DNA from 3 places in the Acidovorax sp. HDW3 genome. Region 1 is predicted to be linked to each of the others. Evidence: predicted binding sites of a transcription regulator. Region 1 holds the regulator's gene; each other region holds the start of a gene.
The links. The regulator FNR, encoded in region 1, switches genes on or off when oxygen is low (the NO sensors DNR and NnrR bind a similar motif). The targets are predictions, from matches to a motif close to TTGATNNNNATCAA.
Positions count from the first base shown of each region.

Region 2: a site for FNR is predicted at 2,962-2,975, ahead of G7045_RS06770 (bacteriohemerythrin). Genes of this name have one in related genera too.
Region 3: a site for FNR is predicted at 2,563-2,576, ahead of G7045_RS05460 (type IV pili methyl-accepting chemotaxis transducer N-terminal domain-containing protein). Genes of this name have one in related genera too.

Region 1 covers NZ_CP049885.1:1,081,758-1,087,699, forward strand. The annotation lists gene ccoP (cytochrome-c oxidase, cbb3-type subunit III) at 1-464, shown strand, start outside; gene ccoG (cytochrome c oxidase accessory protein CcoG) at 528-1,970, shown strand; gene G7045_RS04785 (FixH family protein) at 1,994-2,287, shown strand; gene fnr (fumarate/nitrate reduction transcriptional regulator Fnr) at 2,323-3,048, opposite strand; gene hemN (oxygen-independent coproporphyrinogen III oxidase) at 3,240-4,622, shown strand; gene G7045_RS04800 (sulfite exporter TauE/SafE family protein) at 4,697-5,350, shown strand; gene G7045_RS04805 (HD-GYP domain-containing protein) at 5,493-5,942, shown strand, end outside.
Region 2 covers NZ_CP049885.1:1,511,518-1,517,459, reverse strand. The annotation lists gene pheT (phenylalanine--tRNA ligase subunit beta) at 1-1,358, shown strand, start outside; gene G7045_RS06785 (integration host factor subunit alpha) at 1,414-1,737, shown strand; gene G7045_RS06780 (MerR family transcriptional regulator) at 1,775-2,164, shown strand; tRNA gene G7045_RS06775 (tRNA-Pro) at 2,197-2,273, shown strand; gene G7045_RS06770 (bacteriohemerythrin) at 2,390-2,902, opposite strand; gene bktB (beta-ketothiolase BktB) at 3,028-4,212, opposite strand; gene G7045_RS06760 (SDR family NAD(P)-dependent oxidoreductase) at 4,307-5,071, opposite strand; gene G7045_RS06755 (RluA family pseudouridine synthase) at 5,068-5,775, opposite strand; gene G7045_RS06750 (PAS domain-containing sensor histidine kinase) at 5,762-5,942, opposite strand, start outside.
Region 3 covers NZ_CP049885.1:1,215,062-1,221,003, reverse strand. The annotation lists gene G7045_RS05475 (arginine/lysine/ornithine decarboxylase) at 1-149, opposite strand, end outside; gene G7045_RS05470 (NfeD family protein) at 292-717, shown strand; gene G7045_RS05465 (SPFH domain-containing protein) at 732-1,646, shown strand; gene G7045_RS05460 (type IV pili methyl-accepting chemotaxis transducer N-terminal domain-containing protein) at 1,682-2,527, opposite strand; gene G7045_RS05455 (type IV pili methyl-accepting chemotaxis transducer N-terminal domain-containing protein) at 2,633-3,388, opposite strand; gene G7045_RS05450 (type IV pili methyl-accepting chemotaxis transducer N-terminal domain-containing protein) at 3,578-4,408, opposite strand; gene moaA (GTP 3',8-cyclase MoaA) at 4,566-5,708, shown strand; gene mobA (molybdenum cofactor guanylyltransferase MobA) at 5,705-5,942, shown strand, end outside.

The sequences.
Region 1 (5,942 bases):
CACGCGGCGGCAAGGGTTTCCCGAACCTGATCGACGTTGATTGGCTCCACGGCGGTACGTCCGACAAAATTCACGAAACCATTGCCCAGGGTCGTGTGGGCGTTATGCCGCCCATGGCTGCTGCGGTGGGTTCGCCTGAAGATGTGCGCAACCTTGCGAACTATGTGCTCAGCCTTTCTGGTAGCCCGAATGACTCGTTGCGCGCTTCGCTGGGCAAGGAAAAGTTCGGTGCCTGCGCTGCCTGTCACGGTATGGACGGCAAGGGTAACCAGGCGTTGGGCGCCCCCAATCTGACCGATGACATTTGGCTGCACGGTTGGGGCGAAAACGCTATCATCGAACGGATCAACAAAGGCGTCACCAACCAGATGCCGGCGCAGCAAGGTCGCCTGACCGATGCGCAGATCAACGTCCTGACGGCCTACGTTTGGGGCCTGTCGAACAAGCCGGCACAAGCGCGGTAAAAACAAGGCGGCGCTCTCCAGGCGCCGCCTTTTTGTTTTCTTCTAGATTCCTTTCCACAGTCCATGACCTCGCCTGCTGGCAAGCCCCGCAAAGTTATTCCTATTGCCCCCGCCGAAGCACCCAAAGAAGGGGGCTTCGCGTCTTTCTACGAAGCCCATAAAAAGGTGTACCCACGCTCCATCAGCGGTGTGTTTGCCCGCTGGCGCTGGGTGATGGTGTTTCTCACACAACTGGTTTTCTATGGCCTGCCCTGGCTGCAGTGGGGGCAGCGCCAAAGCGTGCTCTTTGATCTGGAGGCCAAGCGCTTTTACCTTTTTGGCTTGGTGCTGTACCCGCAGGACTTCATCTACCTGACGGCGCTGCTCATCATTTCGGCACTGGCCTTGTTCTTGTTCACCGCCGTCGCCGGGCGACTGTGGTGCGGTTTTGCCTGCCCGCAAACCGTGTACACCGAAATTTTCATGTGGATCGAGCACAAGGTTGAAGGCGACCGCAGTGCCCGGATGCGCTTGGACAACAACGGCTGGACGTTCGAGAAAGTCTGGAAAAAATCACTCAAACAGTTTCTCTGGATCGCCGTTTCGCTCTGGACCGGGTTCACCTTCGTCGGCTATTTCGTGCCGATCCGTGAGCTGGGAGGGGAACTGCTGGCCTTGCAGGGCGGTTGGCAGATCTTCTGGGTCGGCTTCTATGGTTTCATGACCTACGGCAACGCCGGCTTCTTGCGCGAGCAGGTGTGCAAATACATGTGCCCCTATGCGCGCTTTCAAAGCGCCATGTTCGATAACGACACCATGGTCGTGAGCTACGACCCGGCGCGTGGTGAACCGCGTGCTCCGCGCAAAAAAACTGCCGATTACAAGGCCGACGGCCTGGGTGACTGCATTGATTGCTCGTTGTGCGTGCAGGTATGCCCTACGGGCATTGATATCCGCGATGGCCTGCAGTACGACTGCATTGGCTGCGGTTTGTGCGTTGATGCCTGCAATACGGTAATGGACAAAATGGAGTATCCCCAGGGCCTCATCCGTTACACCACGCAAAACGGCGTTGCCAAGGGGTGGAGCGGGCGCCAGATGCTGCGTCGCGTACTGCGTCCACGTGTGCTGATTTATTCTGGGGTGTTGTTGGTCATTAGCGCGGCCATGATTGCTAGCCTGGCAATGCGCGTGCCTCTGAAGGTGGATGTGGTGCGCGATCGTGCTTCGCTCTCGCGCTTGGTGGCCGGCGGCAAGCTGGAAAACAGTTTCAGCCTGCAGGTCATGAATGCTACTGAGCAAATGCACCGCTATCGTATCTCTGCGGTTGGGCTCGATGGCCTGGAGGTGGCGTCTGAACCCGAGGTCGAGGTCGAGCCGGCGCAGTCACGCTGGGTGGCTACACGCTTGCAAATTCCGTACGGTTCGGCAGCGCCAGGATCGCACACTATTTATTTCAAGGTTGAAGCCTTGGATGCGGCCCATGTACAGGTGCAGGAAAAAGCAGTTTTCCTGGTACCACGTTGATTTTTTAAAGGATAAGAGCTGTTATGAGTACAACCCACAGCCCCGCCGCTGCCCTCTCGGTACCGCCGGCCCAGCCATGGTGGAAATATGGCCATGTGTGGATGCTGATTGCCGGCCCTGCCGTGGTCATCGTCGCTGGTTTCGTCACCCTGTGGCTGGCCGTGCGCCAGCCCGATCCGGTGATTTCTGAGGACTACTACCGCCAGGGGCTGGAGATCAACAAAACGCTGGCTTCACAAGGAGAAAAGGGCTTGACGCCGGCGATGCAGGGACGTAACCACGCCGCTACGCCGGCAGAGGATGCCGTTGGACGTTAAAGGAGGGGGCGAGAAGCGCGTGCTACCAGTAGTTTTTATTGGCAGGCTTGCTGGTTGTTCACCAAGCGCTTGAGGGCATCGGTGCTGAGGATTTTCACGTGGCGCTGTTTGACTTCGACGATGCCCTCTTCGACGAATTTGGAGAAGGTGCGGCTCACGGTTTCGAGCTTGAGCCCGAGGTAGCTACCGATTTCTTCACGCGTCATGCGCAGTACCAGTTCAGACTGCGAAAACCCCCGGGCGTGCAAGCGCTGCACCAGGTTGAGCAAGAAGGCGGCCAGGCGCTCTTCGGCGCGCATACTGCCCAGCAGCAGCATCACGCCGTGCTCGCGCACGATTTCGCGGCTCATGATCTTGTGCACGTGGCTTTGCAGTGCCGTGACCTCGCGCGAGAGCTCCTCGATGCGGTCAAACGGCATGACGCAGACCTCGGCATCCTCCAGGGCCACGGCATCGCAGGTATGGTGGTCGTTGACGATGCCGTCGAGACCGATGATTTCGCCCGCCATTTGAAAGCCGGTCACCTGGTCGCGCCCATCCTCCGTTGCCACGCAGGTCTTGAAAAAGCCGGTGCGAATGGCGTAGAGCGAGGTGAACGACTCGCCGTTGCGAAACAAGGTGCTGCCACGCTTGATCTTGCGCCGCGTTGCCACAACGTCATCGATACGCTGCAGCTGCTGTTCGTTCAGCCCCACGGGCATGCACAGTTCGCGCAAATTACAGTTGGAACAGGCAACTTTGATGGTGGATTGCAAATTCATGTCGGCAAAAGAGGCAGTGTGAGCCGCCCCGGGTGTCGCTAGGCTGGCAATGCAGGGCATTGTCGGATGTCATCAAATAGCTGACGAACATCAAATTGTCGCAGATGCGACAGTCACCTGTTAAATTGATAGAAGTCAAGATGAAGCAGTCAAGGGTAAGGCATATTACCCTGGCATGCAAGGAAACCCTTATGACCGTTATTACCCCCGAACTGCTGCAGCGCTTTGATGTCTCCGGGCCAAGGTACACCTCTTACCCTACCGCAGACCGTTTTGTTGAAGCGTTTGGCCAGGAGGAATATGCCCTGGCTCTGCAGCAGCGCAAGTTGGGCACAGCCGCCAAGGCGCTGCCGTTGTCGCTCTATGTGCACATTCCGTTCTGTGAATCGCTGTGCTACTACTGCGCCTGCAACAAAATCATCACCAAGCACCACGATCGTGCCGATGTTTACCTGCGCTACTTGGCGCGTGAGGTCGATTTGCACACTGCCCATTGCGGTGTCGGCCAGCATGTCAGCCAGTTGCACTTTGGTGGTGGAACGCCCACTTTCCTTTCGGACGAGGGGCTGCGCGAGCTCATGGGCATGCTGCGGCGCAGCTTCACCTTTGTGCCTGGGGGCGAGTATTCGATCGAGGTCGATCCACGCACCGTCACGCCCGAGCGCCTGGGTCTGCTGGCTGAACTGGGCTTCAACCGCCTGAGCTTTGGCGTACAGGATTTTGACCCTGAGGTACAAAAAGCCGTGCACCGCATCCAGCCGGCTGAGCAGGTGTTCGAGCTGGTGGCGGCGGCGCGTCAGATTGGTTTTGACTCGGTCAACGTCGATCTGATCTACGGCCTGCCGCGCCAGACGCCCGAATCGTTTGACCGCACCCTGGCTCAGGTGGCGCAGCTGCGCCCGGATCGGATTGCGCTTTATGCCTATGCCCACCTGCCCGAGCGTTTCAAGGCGCAGCGGCGCATCATTAACACCGAGCTGCCGCCGGCCTCGGCCAAGGTCAACATGCTGGCGCGTTCGCTCGCCGCCTTTATGGATGCAGGCTATGTCTATGTGGGCATGGATCACTTTGCCTTACCTGAAGACGCGCTGGCTGTTGCCAAGCGCCAGGGCCGCCTGCACCGCAACTTCCAGGGCTACAGCACCCAGCCTGATTGCGATTTGATCGCTCTGGGTGTCTCCGCCATTGGCAAGGTGGGCGCCACCTACAGCCAAAATGCCAAGACGCTGGAGGAATACTACGATTTCATCGACCAGGGTCGCCTGCCCGTGGTGCGTGGCCTGGCTCTCTCGCGTGACGACTTGGTGCGCCGCACCGTCATCATGGCGCTGATGTGTCAGGGCGAATTGTTGTTTGAGCCGATGGATTCGGCCTGGCTGATTGACTCGCGCAGCTACTTTGCCATCGAGCTGGAGCAGCTGCGCGAAATGCAGGGTCAGGGCCTGGTCGAGGTCAACGACGATGGCGTCAAGGTCACAGCCCTGGGCTGGTTCTTTGTGCGCGGTGTGGCCATGGTGTTTGACCGTTACCTGCAGGCGGACCGCAACCGCGCCCGTTTCTCGCGCATCATTTGAGAACTGTGCAGGGCCTGGCTTTCATCGGAACGGCGCTGCTCATGGGGCTCGCTGGCGGGCCGCATTGTCTGGCGATGTGTGCTGCGCCCTGTCATGCCGTCATCACGACGGGCAATGCACCGGCGCCAGAGCAGCAGACCTTGCAGTGGCTGCCGCAGCAGCGGGCGCAGCGCTGGCGCCGGGCGGTGCTGTTTCATACCGGTCGCCTGTTTGGCTATTCCCTGGCCGGAGCCTTGGCCGCGTGGGCTATGGCCAGCCTGGCCTGGCTAACGCAGCAAACCGGGGCTTTGCGCCCCCTGTGGGGCTTGAGCCACGTGGCCATGTTGGCCTGGGGTGTTTTGATGATGGCACAGGCACGCCAGCCAGCCTGGCTTGAAAATGCCGGGCGGGGGCTGTGGCGGCGCGTGCAGCCGCTGTTGGGGCGTCCTGGGGGAGTGTGGTTGGCGGGCAGTGGGTGGGCGTTCATGCCTTGTGGCCTGTTGTATTCGGCCCTGCTGGTGGCGGCATTGAGCAATGGGCCGCTGCAAGGGGCTTTGTCGATGGCGGGCTTTGCTGTGGGTAGCGGGCTGTGGTTGTTTGCTGGCCCCCTGCTGTGGGGGCAATTGCGCCAGCGCCTGAACCATTGGCGTGCCAGCTGGGGGACGCGCCTGGCAGGCTTGCTGCTGTTTGGTATTGCGGTCTGGGCCTTGTGGCAAGATCTGAGCCACAACGGCTCTTTGTGGTGCTGACGATGGCGCGAATTGGATGCGACAACCCAAAAGTGTATAGACACACGCGTGGCTCCGGCTTTGTCCTGCACGGGGCTAGGGTTGGCGATAATCCGCGCTGGTTTTTGGCCGCCCGGGCGCGTAAGTGTTGGGCGCGCGCGCAGTGAGTCATTCCGTTCTTATCCCCATTGGCCAATTGCGTATTGGCATGTTCGTCCAGCTTGATCTGGGTTGGATGAACCATCCGTTTCCCGTCAGTAGCTTTCGTATTGCCACGGTCGAGCAATTGGCCAGCTTGCGAACGCTGGGCGTGGCGCATCTGCGTGTTGTGCCTGACAAAAGCGATCCAGATTTCTCTCTTTCTTTGGCTGCTGCGCAGGATGTCTCGGTGCCGCTTGGGCACGAACCAGAGCCTGTGGTGATGGCCGGCGGCCTGCTGGCACCGGCACTGGCGCAGCACAACGACGCGTTGCAAAACTGTGAGCGCAGCTTTGGCCTGGCAACGCAGGATTACCAGCGCATCACGGAAATGGTTGCTGATGAACCGGCGCAGGCCTTGGCATTGGGACAGGCGCTGGTTGGCGCTTGTGTGGATGAGCTGCTCGAACAGGGC
Region 2 (5,942 bases), 430 kb from region 1:
AGCGCGGCGTCGATCCCGAATACACCGTCGAGCACATCGAGCGCATCACCGCCCTGGTGCTGCAAATCTGCGGCACGGCGCAAACCCAGTGCGGCCCCATTACCGACCAGCGCCCCAACACCCCAAAGCCCCAGCCCGTCACGCTGCGCGTGGCGCGTGCGGCCAAGGTCATCGGTATGCCGCTGACGCAGGCGCAATGCGCCAACGCGCTGCGCGGCCTGGGCCTGGCGGTGCAAGAAAAGGGCGATGGGGGCGAAGGCACAGTCACCGTCACGCCGCCGTCGTTCCGCTTTGACCTCACGCTCGAAGAAGACCTGATTGAAGAAGTGGCGCGCATCGTCGGCTACGAAAACCTGCCGACCACGCCGCCGCTGGCACCCACGACGCCCAAGCTGCCGTCCGAGGCCACGCGCAGCCCCTTTGCCGTGCGCCACCTGCTCGCCGGCCTGGGCTACCAGGAAACCATCAACTTCAGCTTCGTCGAAGAACGCTGGGAGCATGAGCTGGCGGGCAATGCCGCGCCCATCAAGCTGCTCAACCCCATTGCCAGCCAGATGAGCGTGATGCGCTCGTCCCTGCTGGGTTCCTTGCTACAGGTTTTGAAGTTCAACCTCGACCGCCGCGCCGAGCGCGTGCGCGTGTTCGAGTTGGGCCGCGTGTTCCTGCGCGACGAGGGCGTGCCAGATTCCGACACCACCGTGCAGGGCTTTCACCAGCCCATGCGCGTCGCCGGTCTGGCCTACGGCAGCGCCGCGCCGCTGCAGTGGGGCAGCAAGGAGCAGGCCGTTGATTTCTACGACGCCAAGGGCGATGTGGAAGCACTGCTTGCCCCCCTGCCAGCGCAGTTCGAGCCCGCTGCGCACCCGGCCATGCACCCTGGGCGTTGCGCCCGCGTGCTCGTCGGCGGCCAGGCGATCGGCTTTGTCGGCGAGCTGCACCCGCGCTGGCGCCAGGGCTGGGACTTGCCGCAGGCGCCGGTGCTGTTCGAGCTCGAACTCGACGCCGTGCTGGCCCGCGCCGTGCCCCAGGCGCGCGCCGTGGCCAAGCACCAGGCGGTGCAGCGCGACATTGCCGTGGTCGTGGCCGAGGGCGTCACCCACGCCCAAGTGCAGGCCGCCATTGCCGCCGCCTCGCCCACCGTGCGCAGCGCCGTGCTGTTTGATGTCTATCGCCCCAAGCCGCTGCGCGCTGGTGAACAGCCCGCTGCCGGCGCACTGCAGCCGGGCGAGAAAAGCCTGGCTCTGCGCCTGACGCTGGCGCAGGACGACGCGCAATTGAGCGATGTGGACATCGACGCCGCAGTGCAAGCCGTGCTCGCGCAACTGGCCGAGCGCACCGGCGCCAAGCTGCGCGGCTGATGGTGACCTTGCAACATTGCATGAAGCACGGCATGACCGAAGGAGCCCGTTCGTGATGGAATTTGTCGATAGCCTGGAAAGCAACGCCTTGACCAAGGCGCAGCTGGCAGATCTGCTGTTTGACCAGATCGGCCTGAACAAGCGCGAATCCAAAGACATGGTCGATGCATTTTTTGATCTGCTGGTGCAGCGCCTGGTGCAGGGGCAGGACGTCAAGCTCTCGGGCTTTGGCAACTTCCAAATCCGCACCAAGGCCCCGCGCCCCGGGCGCAACCCGCGCACCGGGGAGTCCATCCCCATCGAGGCGCGGCGCGTGGTCACCTTCCACGCCAGCAGCAAGCTCAAAGAGCAGATTCAGGACGCAGCTGGCATCGGCTAAGCTGCCGGGTTCAATCACTGCTGCCGGCGACACCATCATGGGCCCCTTGCTCGCACCGATTCCTGCCAAACGCTACTTCACCATCGGCGAAGTGGCGCAGTTGTGCGGCGTCAAGCCCCACGTGCTGCGCTACTGGGAGCAGGAATTTACCCAGTTGCGCCCCATGAAGCGCCGGGGCAACCGGCGCTACTACCAGCACCACGAAGTGCTCATGATCCGGCGCATCCGCGATCTGCTCTACGACCAGGGCTTCACCATCAGCGGCGCACGCAACCGCCTGCAGGAGTGGGCCCTGGACGGTACGCCAGACGAGGGCGCAGAACCCAACGCTTCGCCCCCGTCGAACGCCTTGCCAAATGCGCCCCCCACCAGGCCACTGGCCCTGCGCCAGGAATTATTGGAACTTCGTGCCCTTCTTTCTTTTTGAGCTAAAAATTGTGTATATAATCTAAGTCTTGTCGGCGTGTAGCGCAGCCTGGTAGCGCACTTGCATGGGGTGCAAGGGGTCGCGAGTTCGAATCCCGCCACGCCGACCATTTATTCAAATCGCCTAGCTTTGTAAAAAAGCTAGGCGATTTTTTTTGTGCAAAAAAAATCGCCCTGGGCGTTTGAATCGCCAGGGCGTGGGTTGGGGCTGCGTTATAGGTTGGCGTTAGCGCCCCAGGAGTTTGGCCAGCCAGCCTTTTTTCTGCTGCCGCTGCTCGATTTCCTGCAGCAACTCGGCCTTGAGTTTGGCTTTTTCTCCGGCGGGACTATTTTCGCGGGCCATGCGCAGATAGGTTTTGGCCGCGTCCACGTAGCCGTGGTCTTCATTGCGGATGTGGTTGAAGAGCCAGCGCGAGAGCATTCCGTGCAGCTCGGCGGTCACGTCTTCGCCGGCGTCGAAGCGCGATTGCATTTCGGCCACGCGGCGGGTGAACAGGTCGTGCACTTTCTTGTGCGGGCCGGCAAACATATAGCCGGCGTTTTCGATCAGCGCTTCTTCAAAAACAAAGTGCGAGATGGTGTAGTCCACCATTTCGGCGATGACGTCGCCCAGGGCCTCGCGATCCGGGGTGTTGCGCAGTTCATAGAGCTTGTTGATGTAGTCCACGATGCGCCGGTGCTGCCGGTCGATTTCGTCGATACCGGTGTCCAGGTCGGGAACCCAGGTGAGGATGGCCACAAAAATTCTCCAAATTCCAAGAATGGGGCGGAGTATGGCGGCGCCCGCCGTTTTCTGTCTTGATGCAAGTCATGATTGCTCTTTGCATGGATCAAGACGGCGGCGGACGCCTGTGGCGGGTGAATTTACATGCGCTCAAAAATCGCGGCAATGCCTTGGCCGCCGCCGATGCACATCGTCACCAGCGCGTAGCGGCCCTGGATGCGCTGGAGCTCGTGCAGTGCCTTGACGGTGATGACCGCGCCGGTGGCGCCGATGGGGTGGCCCAGCGAGATGCCCGAGCCGTTGGGGTTGACCTTGGCGGGGTCGAGCCCCAGGTCGCGCGTGACGGCGCAGGCCTGGGCGGCAAAGGCTTCGTTGGCTTCGATCACGTCCAGATCATGGACCGTCAGGCCGGCTTTTTTCAGCGCCAGCTGCGTGGCGGGCACGGGGCCGATGCCCATGTACTGAGGATCGACGCCGGCGTGGGCATAGGCCACCAGGCGCGCCAGGGGCTTGGCGCCACGGGCCTGGGCGGTTTTGGCGTCCATCAGCACCACGGCGGCAGCGGCGTCGTTGATGCCCGAGGCGTTGCCGGCGGTGACGGTGCCGTTTTCCTTCAGGAACACGGGCTTGAGCTTGGCCATGTCCTCCATCGTGGCGTTGGCGCGGAAATGCTCGTCGGTGCTGTAGGCGACCTCGCCTTTCTTGCTCTTGAGCATCACCGGCACGATTTGGTCTTTGAAGTAACCGGCCTCGGTGGCTTTTTGCGCGCGACGTTGGCTTTCGACGGCGAGCTGGTCTTGCTCCTCGCGGCTAATGCCCCACTTGGCGGCGATGTTCTCGGCCGTCACGCCCATGTGGATGTTCTGGAACGGGTCGTGCAGCGCGCCGATCATCATGTCGATCATTTTCATGTCGCCCATGCGTGCACCCCAGCGGCTGGTGAGGCTGGCGTAGGGGGCGCGGCTCATGTTCTCGGCGCCGGCGCCAATGGCGATATCGCAATCGCCAAGCAAGATGGCCTGGCTGGCGCTGACGATGGCCTGCAGGCCCGAGCCGCACAGGCGGTTGACGTTGAACGCCGGCGTGCCTTGCACGCAGCCGCCATTGAGGGCCGCGACGCGCGAGAGGTACATGTCCTTGGGCTCGGTGTTGACCACATGGCCGAAGACGACGTGGCCCACGTCCTGGCCCTCGACGCTGGCGCGCGCGAGCGATTCACGCACCACGGTGGCGCCGAGCTGGGTGGGGGGCACATCTTTGAGGCTGCCGCCAAAGGTGCCAATGGCGGTGCGCACGGCGCTGACGACGACGACTTCACGGGTCATGGGAAATACTCCTGTGGTTGAGGTAAAAATCGGGCTCTAGCGCTTGCTGAATAAGCGTGAGCAGCTATCAATAACATAGCATTCACCCTGCGGCTCAGGGCGTGCGCACGTCGGCCACGGCGGCCTGGCCAAAGTCTGGCCTTGCCAGCCAGGCGAGCACGCGGGCGGCGGCGCTGGTGCTGTCGGTGAGCTCGCCGCTGTGGTGCAGGGCGGCAAAGCGCTCCTGGTCGGGGAAGTGGGTTGCGCTGGCGCTGCGCAGTTGCAGCTGCATGTCGGTGTCGATCACGCCCGGCGCCAGGGCGCAGACGCGCGCGCCGTGGGGCTTGGCGGCTTCTTCCAGCGCCAGGCAGCGGCTGAAATGATCGAGCCCGGCCTTGGCGGCGCAGTAGGGAGCCTGCGCGGCCATGGGGCGGCGGCCCAGGCCAGACGAGATATTGAGCAGCTTGCGCGGCAGGCCCCAATCTTCGGTGGCGGCGAGGAAGGCGGCGCTCAGCAGCATGGGCGCTTCGAGCCCCACGCGCAGGGCGTTGGCGATGCCGTTCAGGTCGTCGCTGGCAGCGCAATCGGCCAGCGGTGCAATGCGGGGCATGACGCCGGCGTTGTTGATGAGCGTGGCACTGGCGTAGCGTGCCGGCGCCAGGCCCTGCAGCCAGGCGTGCAGCTTTTGCGCCGCCTGTGCGCCCTGGGCCAGGTCCAGCGGCCATTGTTCGAGCAGTGCCCCGGGCGGGGCCTGTAGCGTGGTGCTGGGCTGGCGGGCGATGCACAGCAGGTGCTGGCCCGGCTGCAGCAGCTGCGCGGCCATGGCCAGGCCCATGCCACGCGAGCTGCCGGTGAGGATGTACAGGTGAAAAACGCTCATGCGCCCATGGTAGCGGCCAGCAGCGCCTGCCAGGGCGCGCCGAAGTCGGCGGGCGATTGCCATTGCTGCCAGCTGCCGCTGCCTGGATGCGCCAATCCCAGGCGGTGCGCGTGCAGCAGCAGGCGTGGCGCCTGGGCCTGGGTGGCGGCGTCGGCGTAGAGAGAATCCCCCAAAATGGGGTGGCCGTGGTGCGCCAGGTGCAGGCGCAGCTGGTGCGAGCGCCCGGTCAGGGGTTCGAGTTCGAGCACGCTGGTGTCGCTTTGGCGCTCGTAGCCCAGGCTGCGCCAGCGCGTCTGGCTGGGTTTGCCGTGCTCCCAATCGACTTTTTGCAGCGGGCGGTGCGGCCAGTCGCAGATCAGCGGCAGGTCGATCAGGCCCCAGCCGTCGGCATCGGTGGGCAGGGCCGGCTGGCCGCGCACCACGGCCAGGTACTGCTTGTGCACGCGCCGCTCGGCAAAGGCCAGGCTCAGGTCGCGCTGCGCCTGGGCGTGGCGCGCCATGAGCACCAGGCCGGAGGTGGGCTGGTCGAGCCGGTGCACGATGAGCGCGCCGGGCCACTGCGCCTGGGCGCGCTCGCTCAGGCAGTCCTGCTTGTCCGGGCCGCGCCCGGGCACGCACAGCAGGCCGCTGGGTTTGTCCAGCACCAGCATATCGGCGTCTTGGGACCAGCAGTGCAGCGCTGGTGCGGGCTCACTGGGCTTCATGGATGAGGCGATCGACGGTGGTGCAGAGCTCGTCCACATCGTTGGGCTTGTGGATCAGCGCGCGCGCGCCGGCGGCGAGGGCGGCTTGCTCGATCTCGGCGGTGACGTAGCCCGAGGCCAGGGCCACGGGCAGCTGCGGGCGGATGGCGCGGGCGGCGTGCAGCACC
Region 3 (5,942 bases), 130 kb from region 1:
AACTGGCTCAGGTCGCCATAGCTGGTCACGCCCAGCACTTCAAAGCCCTCTTCTTCAATCGCCTGCGCCAGGGCGCGAATGCCCAGCCCCGAGGTGTTGTCGGAGCGGTAATCCTCATCGATGATGACAATGGGAAAGCGGAATTTCATGCGCGGCCTCCTAGGCTCGAAGCGGACTCAAAAATAAAGCAGGCGCGAAGTGTAAGGAATAAGCCCCACCCCCCTCGGAACAGCGCCCTTTTTCACTCAGAATGTGGCGAACTACATACAAACCTCAGGAGATGACAACCCCATGACCGATGCCAACCTCTGGTGGCTGGCCGCCGGTGCCGCCGTCGCTCTGGAACTGCTGACCGGCACCTTCTACCTCTTGATGCTGGCTCTGGGCCTGGCTGCAGGTGCGCTAGCCGCATACGGCGGTGCCGGGACGGTGCTGCAAATTGTGCTCGCCGCCTTGGTCGGCAGCGCCGCAGTAACCCTGGCCTACCTGCGCCGGCGCCCACCACCCGGAGCGCCCTCCGTGCGCGCGGACCGCAGCGTCAACCTCGACATTGGTGAGACACTGCACATCGACACCTGGCAGCCCGACGGCACAGCCCAGGTCAAATACCGAGGCGCCCAATGGACAGCCCTGTCCCGCCCCGGCAGCAGCCCCAGCCCGGGAGCACACCGCGTCGTTGAACTGCTGGGCAACCGCCTGGTGGTGGAAAAAATCTAAAAAGGAGTACAGCCATGGAAGTCGCCATCGTCCTGTTCGTTATCGCCGCCCTGTTCATCGTGCGCTCGATCAAAATCGTGCCGCAGCAGCACGCCTGGGTCAAAGAACGCCTGGGTAAGTACGCTGGTACGCTGGGGCCAGGTTTGAATTACCTCATTCCCTTCGTCGATCAGATCGCCTACCGCCACAGCCTCAAAGAAGTGCCACTGGACGTGCCCAGCCAGGTCTGCATCACCAAGGACAACACCCAGCTGCAGGTCGATGGCATCCTGTACTTCCAGGTCACCGACCCGATGCGCGCCAGCTACGGCTCCTCCAACTACATCATGGCCATCACCCAACTGGCACAAACTTCGCTGCGCAGCGTCATCGGCAAGCTCGAACTCGACCGCACCTTCGAGGAGCGCGACATGATCAACGCCCAAGTAGTGACCGCCATCGACGAGGCGGCGCTCAACTGGGGCGTGAAGGTGCTGCGCTACGAAATCAAGGATTTGACGCCGCCAGCCGACATCCTGCGCGCCATGCAGGCGCAAATCACCGCCGAGCGTGAAAAGCGCGCGCTGATTGCCGCCTCCGAAGGCCGCCGACAAGAGCAGATCAACCTTGCCGAAGGCGAGCGCCAGTCCTTCATTGCCAAATCCGAAGGGGAAAAACAAGCCGCCATCAACCGCGCGCAGGGCGAGGCGGCCGCCATCCTGGCCGTGGCCGAAGCCAGCGCCCGCGCCATCGAGCGCGTCGCTGGCGCCATTGAACGCCCCGGCGGCGCCCAGGCAGTGCAGCTCAAGGTGGCAGAAAAAGCCGTGGACGCCTATGGCCGCGTCGCCAAGGATGCCCAGACCACCCTCATCGTGCCCAGCAACATGGGGGAAGTCTCCGCCCTGATTGCCTCGGCCATGAAGATGGTGCAGGGAACACAAAAACAATAGCAGCTCACGCTGATTCAGCAAGGGCTGCGGGCCTTTTAGCCCAAAATTTCCTTGAGAGCTGCCTCATAAGCGCCAGCGAGCTGCTGCATCACCTCCAGCATCCGCTCGCTGGCAGTGCTCATGGCGTCGAGCCCCCGGCCATCAACCGGGCGCTGCAGGGCAGCGTCAAAAAACACCCATTGCCCCTGCGCCAGCTCCAACTGCGAACGAATCGCCGGCGTCGCCACCGGGGCTTTTTGCAGGCTTTCGAGCGTTTGCCGAAACTCGACCGCATCTTGCGCCATCTGCTCGCGCAGCAGCTTGGCATCCATGCCCGTGGCCAACAGATAGTAGTTTTTGGCCAGACGCTGCGACAACCAACGCAAGCGCCCTGCCAGACTGACCAGACGCGCCGTAGGTGCCGGCGCCTGCTTCTCCAGCGCCAGCGTAGCCTGCTGGGCCGCCTCCAAAGCCTTGTCTGCCTGCGCCGATACCTGCGCCACCAACTCCTTGGTGGGCACGCGCACCAGCAAGGCATCGAGCTGCGTGCATTGGCTGCGTGCCTGCTCCAGCGCCTGCACCACCTCAGCCGGCCAGGGATGGGGCAACACATCCGCAAACACGGCTTGAATTTGCTGGCGCGTGTAAGCCTGCAGCTCTTGCGCTTTGGGCGACTGCACACTCAAAAAATGCTGTGCGTACAACTTGGCCTGGCGCTGTGCCAAGGCGCGCAGGCTGGCCGTGCGGTTGATGGCCGTGAGCAAGGCCGGGCGCACCTGGGCCGACAGGGGCAAGGCCGCAGCCCCTACGGTGGCCACCAAAAGGCGCAGCGCTGCACGACGGCGCGGCCAGCGCAAGGCGCAAGATGCAGAAAAAGGCAAGGAGCTGGAGGTATCGGACATGGGCGCGATTGTGGAAACCACTTACCAACCCCACTCTGACGCCGATCAACTCCTGCCCACGCCTCCTTGCAACAGTTTGTAGACAACCGTTTCAAACGAAAGGGCTCAACCGAGCACTTCCTTAAGAGCCACTTCGTACAAATCGGTGAGCTGGTTGGTGACTTCGATCAAGCGCTCGCTGGTCGTGGCCACGGCTTCGAGGCCGCGTGTATCAGACGGGCGCTGCAAGGCGGCATCAAAGAACATCCACTGGCCCTGCGCCAGCTCCAGCTGGGTACGAATCGCCGGGGTGGAAATCGGCGCCTTGGCCAGCATGTCCATGCCATGGCGAAACGCCTGCGCATCGGCCTGCAGCTGTTCGCGCAGCGCCTTGTCCTCGGGGCTGATGGCCCGCAGGTTGTAGTTCTTGGCCAGACGCTGCGACAGCCAGCGCTGGTGGCCCGCCTCGTTCACCAGCTTGGCTGTGCCGGCCTGGGCCAGTTTTTCCAGCGCCAGGGTGGCGGTGTTGGCGGCATCGAGCATCCGGTCGGCCTGGGCCGAAACCTGCAGCACCCCGTCCTTGGTCGGCGCCTGGGTCACCAGGCTGTCGAGCTTGTCGGCCTCGGTGTGCAACTGCGCCAACAGCTTGCCAATATCAGCGGGCCATTCGTGCTGCCCCATTTCCTTGAAACCATTGCGCACCAGCTGACGGGCCGTGGTGAGCACATCACGCGCGCGGTCAGGCAGTACCCCCAGCTGCAGCTGGGCATAGGCCTTGGCAATGCGCTGCGACAGCGCACGATTGCGTGCCGTGCGGTTGATGGCGGTGGCGATCGCCAAGCGTGCCTGCGCCGCCAGGGGCAGGGCCGCCAACAGGGTCAAGGCTGCACCTGCGCGCAATGCCTGACGGCGGCCAGCCTGTACTGAGCCAAAGGAAAACAGGGAATCCATCGATTTCATAACAACAATAAGAGAAAACACGCAATGGTGTAAACCCTAATTATCCTGTCATTTCAATGACACAAATCCCAAAAACCTATGCGCACACAGGAATTGCCAATCTGTTACCAATTACCCCAAGACTTCTTTGAGTGCCAGCTCGTACAGATCCGTCAGACGATTGGTGACTTCGAGCAAACGCTCGCTGGTGGTGGCCACCGCCTCCAGGCCGCGTGCGTCAGCCTGACGCTGCAAGGCGGCATCAAAAAACACCCACTGCCCCTGGGCCAGCTCCAGCTGGGTACGAATCGCCGGGGTGGAAATTGGCGTTTTTCCGAGTTCATCGAGCCCCCGCTTGAATTCGAGCGCATCGGACGCCAGGATGTCGCGCACCGCTTTGCTGTCCGGGTGCACCGCCTGCAGGTTGTAGTTCTTGGCCAGGCGCTGCGACAACATGCGCTCGCGCCCAGCGAGGTTGACCAACTTGGCCGTGCCCGCCTGGGACAGCTTCTCCAGCGCCAAGGTGGCGGCATTGGCGGCGTCGAGCATCCGATCGGCCTGCACCGCCACCTGCACCACGCTGTCCTTGGTGGGCGCCTGAACGATCAGGGCATCGAGCCGATCGGACTGCGTGCGCAGCTCGGCGAGCAGCTTGGCCACGTCTGCCGGCCATTCCTGCTGCGCCATTTCATCAAAGCCGGCACGCACCAACTGGCGTGCAGTATTGATGATCTCCCGGGCGCGATCCGGGAAAACGCCCAGCAACAGCTGGGCGTAGGCCTTGGCAATGCGCTGCGACAACGCCCGGTTGCGCGCCGTGCGGTTGATAGCCGAAGACAGCGCCAGCCGCGCCTGCGCCGACAGCGGCAACACCGCCATCAAGCCCAGGGCCGCAGCAGCACGCAGTGCCTGGCGGCGGCTGGCAGACGAAGAAGACAGAGGGAGCAAAGCAGAAGATGCCATGGCGATCAAAAGAGTAGGCGCGCAAGGGCGCGGACAGTACAAATTATGGCGACCACAATATGTCAACCAACGCCCAATCCACGCCAAGCCTTGACCAACATCAAACGCACGCAAAGCACCCATCCCCCTACCCAAGCCATGGGGCACAATTTCAGCCATGGCTGAACGTGTCATTCCTCTTGTGGACCAGCGCGCCCTGGCGCTGGTGCCCCCCTTGCCCCTGGGGGCCCTGGAGCCAGCGTCGGGTGAACTCACCGACCACTGGCAACGCCCCCTGCGCGATCTGCGCATCAGCGTCACAGACCGCTGCAACTTTCGCTGCAGCTACTGTATGCCCAAGGAGGTGTTCGATACCCAGTACCGCTACCTACCGCACAGCGCACTGCTCAGTTTTGAAGAAATCACCCGCTTGGCGCAACTGTTTCTGCAGCACGGGGTGCAAAAAATTCGCCTCACCGGCGGCGAGCCGCTGCTGCGCAAAGGTCTGGAAAAATTGGTAGCACAGCTGGCACAGCTGCACACCACCGAAGGGCGCAAACCCGAGCTCACCCTCACCACCAATGGTTCGCTACTGGCGCGCAAGGCATCCGTGCTCAAGGCAGCGGGGCTCGACCGCGTCACCATCAGCCTCGACAGCCTGGACGACGCCATTTTTCGGCGCATGAACGATGTCGATTTTCCGGTCGCCGAGGTGCTCGCCGGCATCGACGCCGCCCAAGCCGCCGGACTGCAGCGCATCAAGGTCAATATGGTGGTCAAGCGCGGCACCAACGACCACGAGATCGTGCGCATGGCGCAGCATTTTCGTGGCAGCGGCATCACGCTGCGTTTCATCGAATACATGGACGTCGGCGCCACCAACGGCTGGCGCATGGATCAGGTCGTGCCATCGACCGAAGTCATCGCCCGCCTGCAGGCCGCGCTGCCACTGGTGCCGTTGGCCGCCCAGGCACCCGGAGAAACCGCCAAGCGCTGGGGCTGGGCCGACGCCCAGGGCCGACACGACCCGGCGCTGGGCGAAATCGGCGTCATCAGCAGCGTGACCGAAGCCTTTTGCGGCGCCTGCAACCGCGCCCGCCTGTCGATGGAAGGCCGGCTCTACCTGTGCCTGTTCGCCAGCCAGGGCTGGGATCTGCGCAGCCTGCTGCGCAGCACCGCCAGCGACGCGCAGCTGAGCACCGCCATCGCCCACATCTGGCAAGGCCGCAGCGACCGCTACTCGGAGCTGCGCGCCAGCCTGCCGGCCGACACCAGCGACGGCCAGGCACGGCGCATCGAGATGAGCTACATCGGCGGATGAAGCCGCACGACATCACCGGCCTGCTGCTCGCTGGCGGCCAGGGCAGCCGCATGGGGGGGGTGGACAAGGGCCTGCAGCTGCTGCACGGCCAGCCGCTGGCGCAGCACGCGCTGGTGCGCCTGGCGCCGCAGGTCGGGCCGCTGCTCATCAGCGCCAACCGCCACCTGGAGCAGTACCAGGCCCTGGCCGCGCCCTACGCCGCCCCCGTGCTGACCGACTCCCTGGAGGGCTACG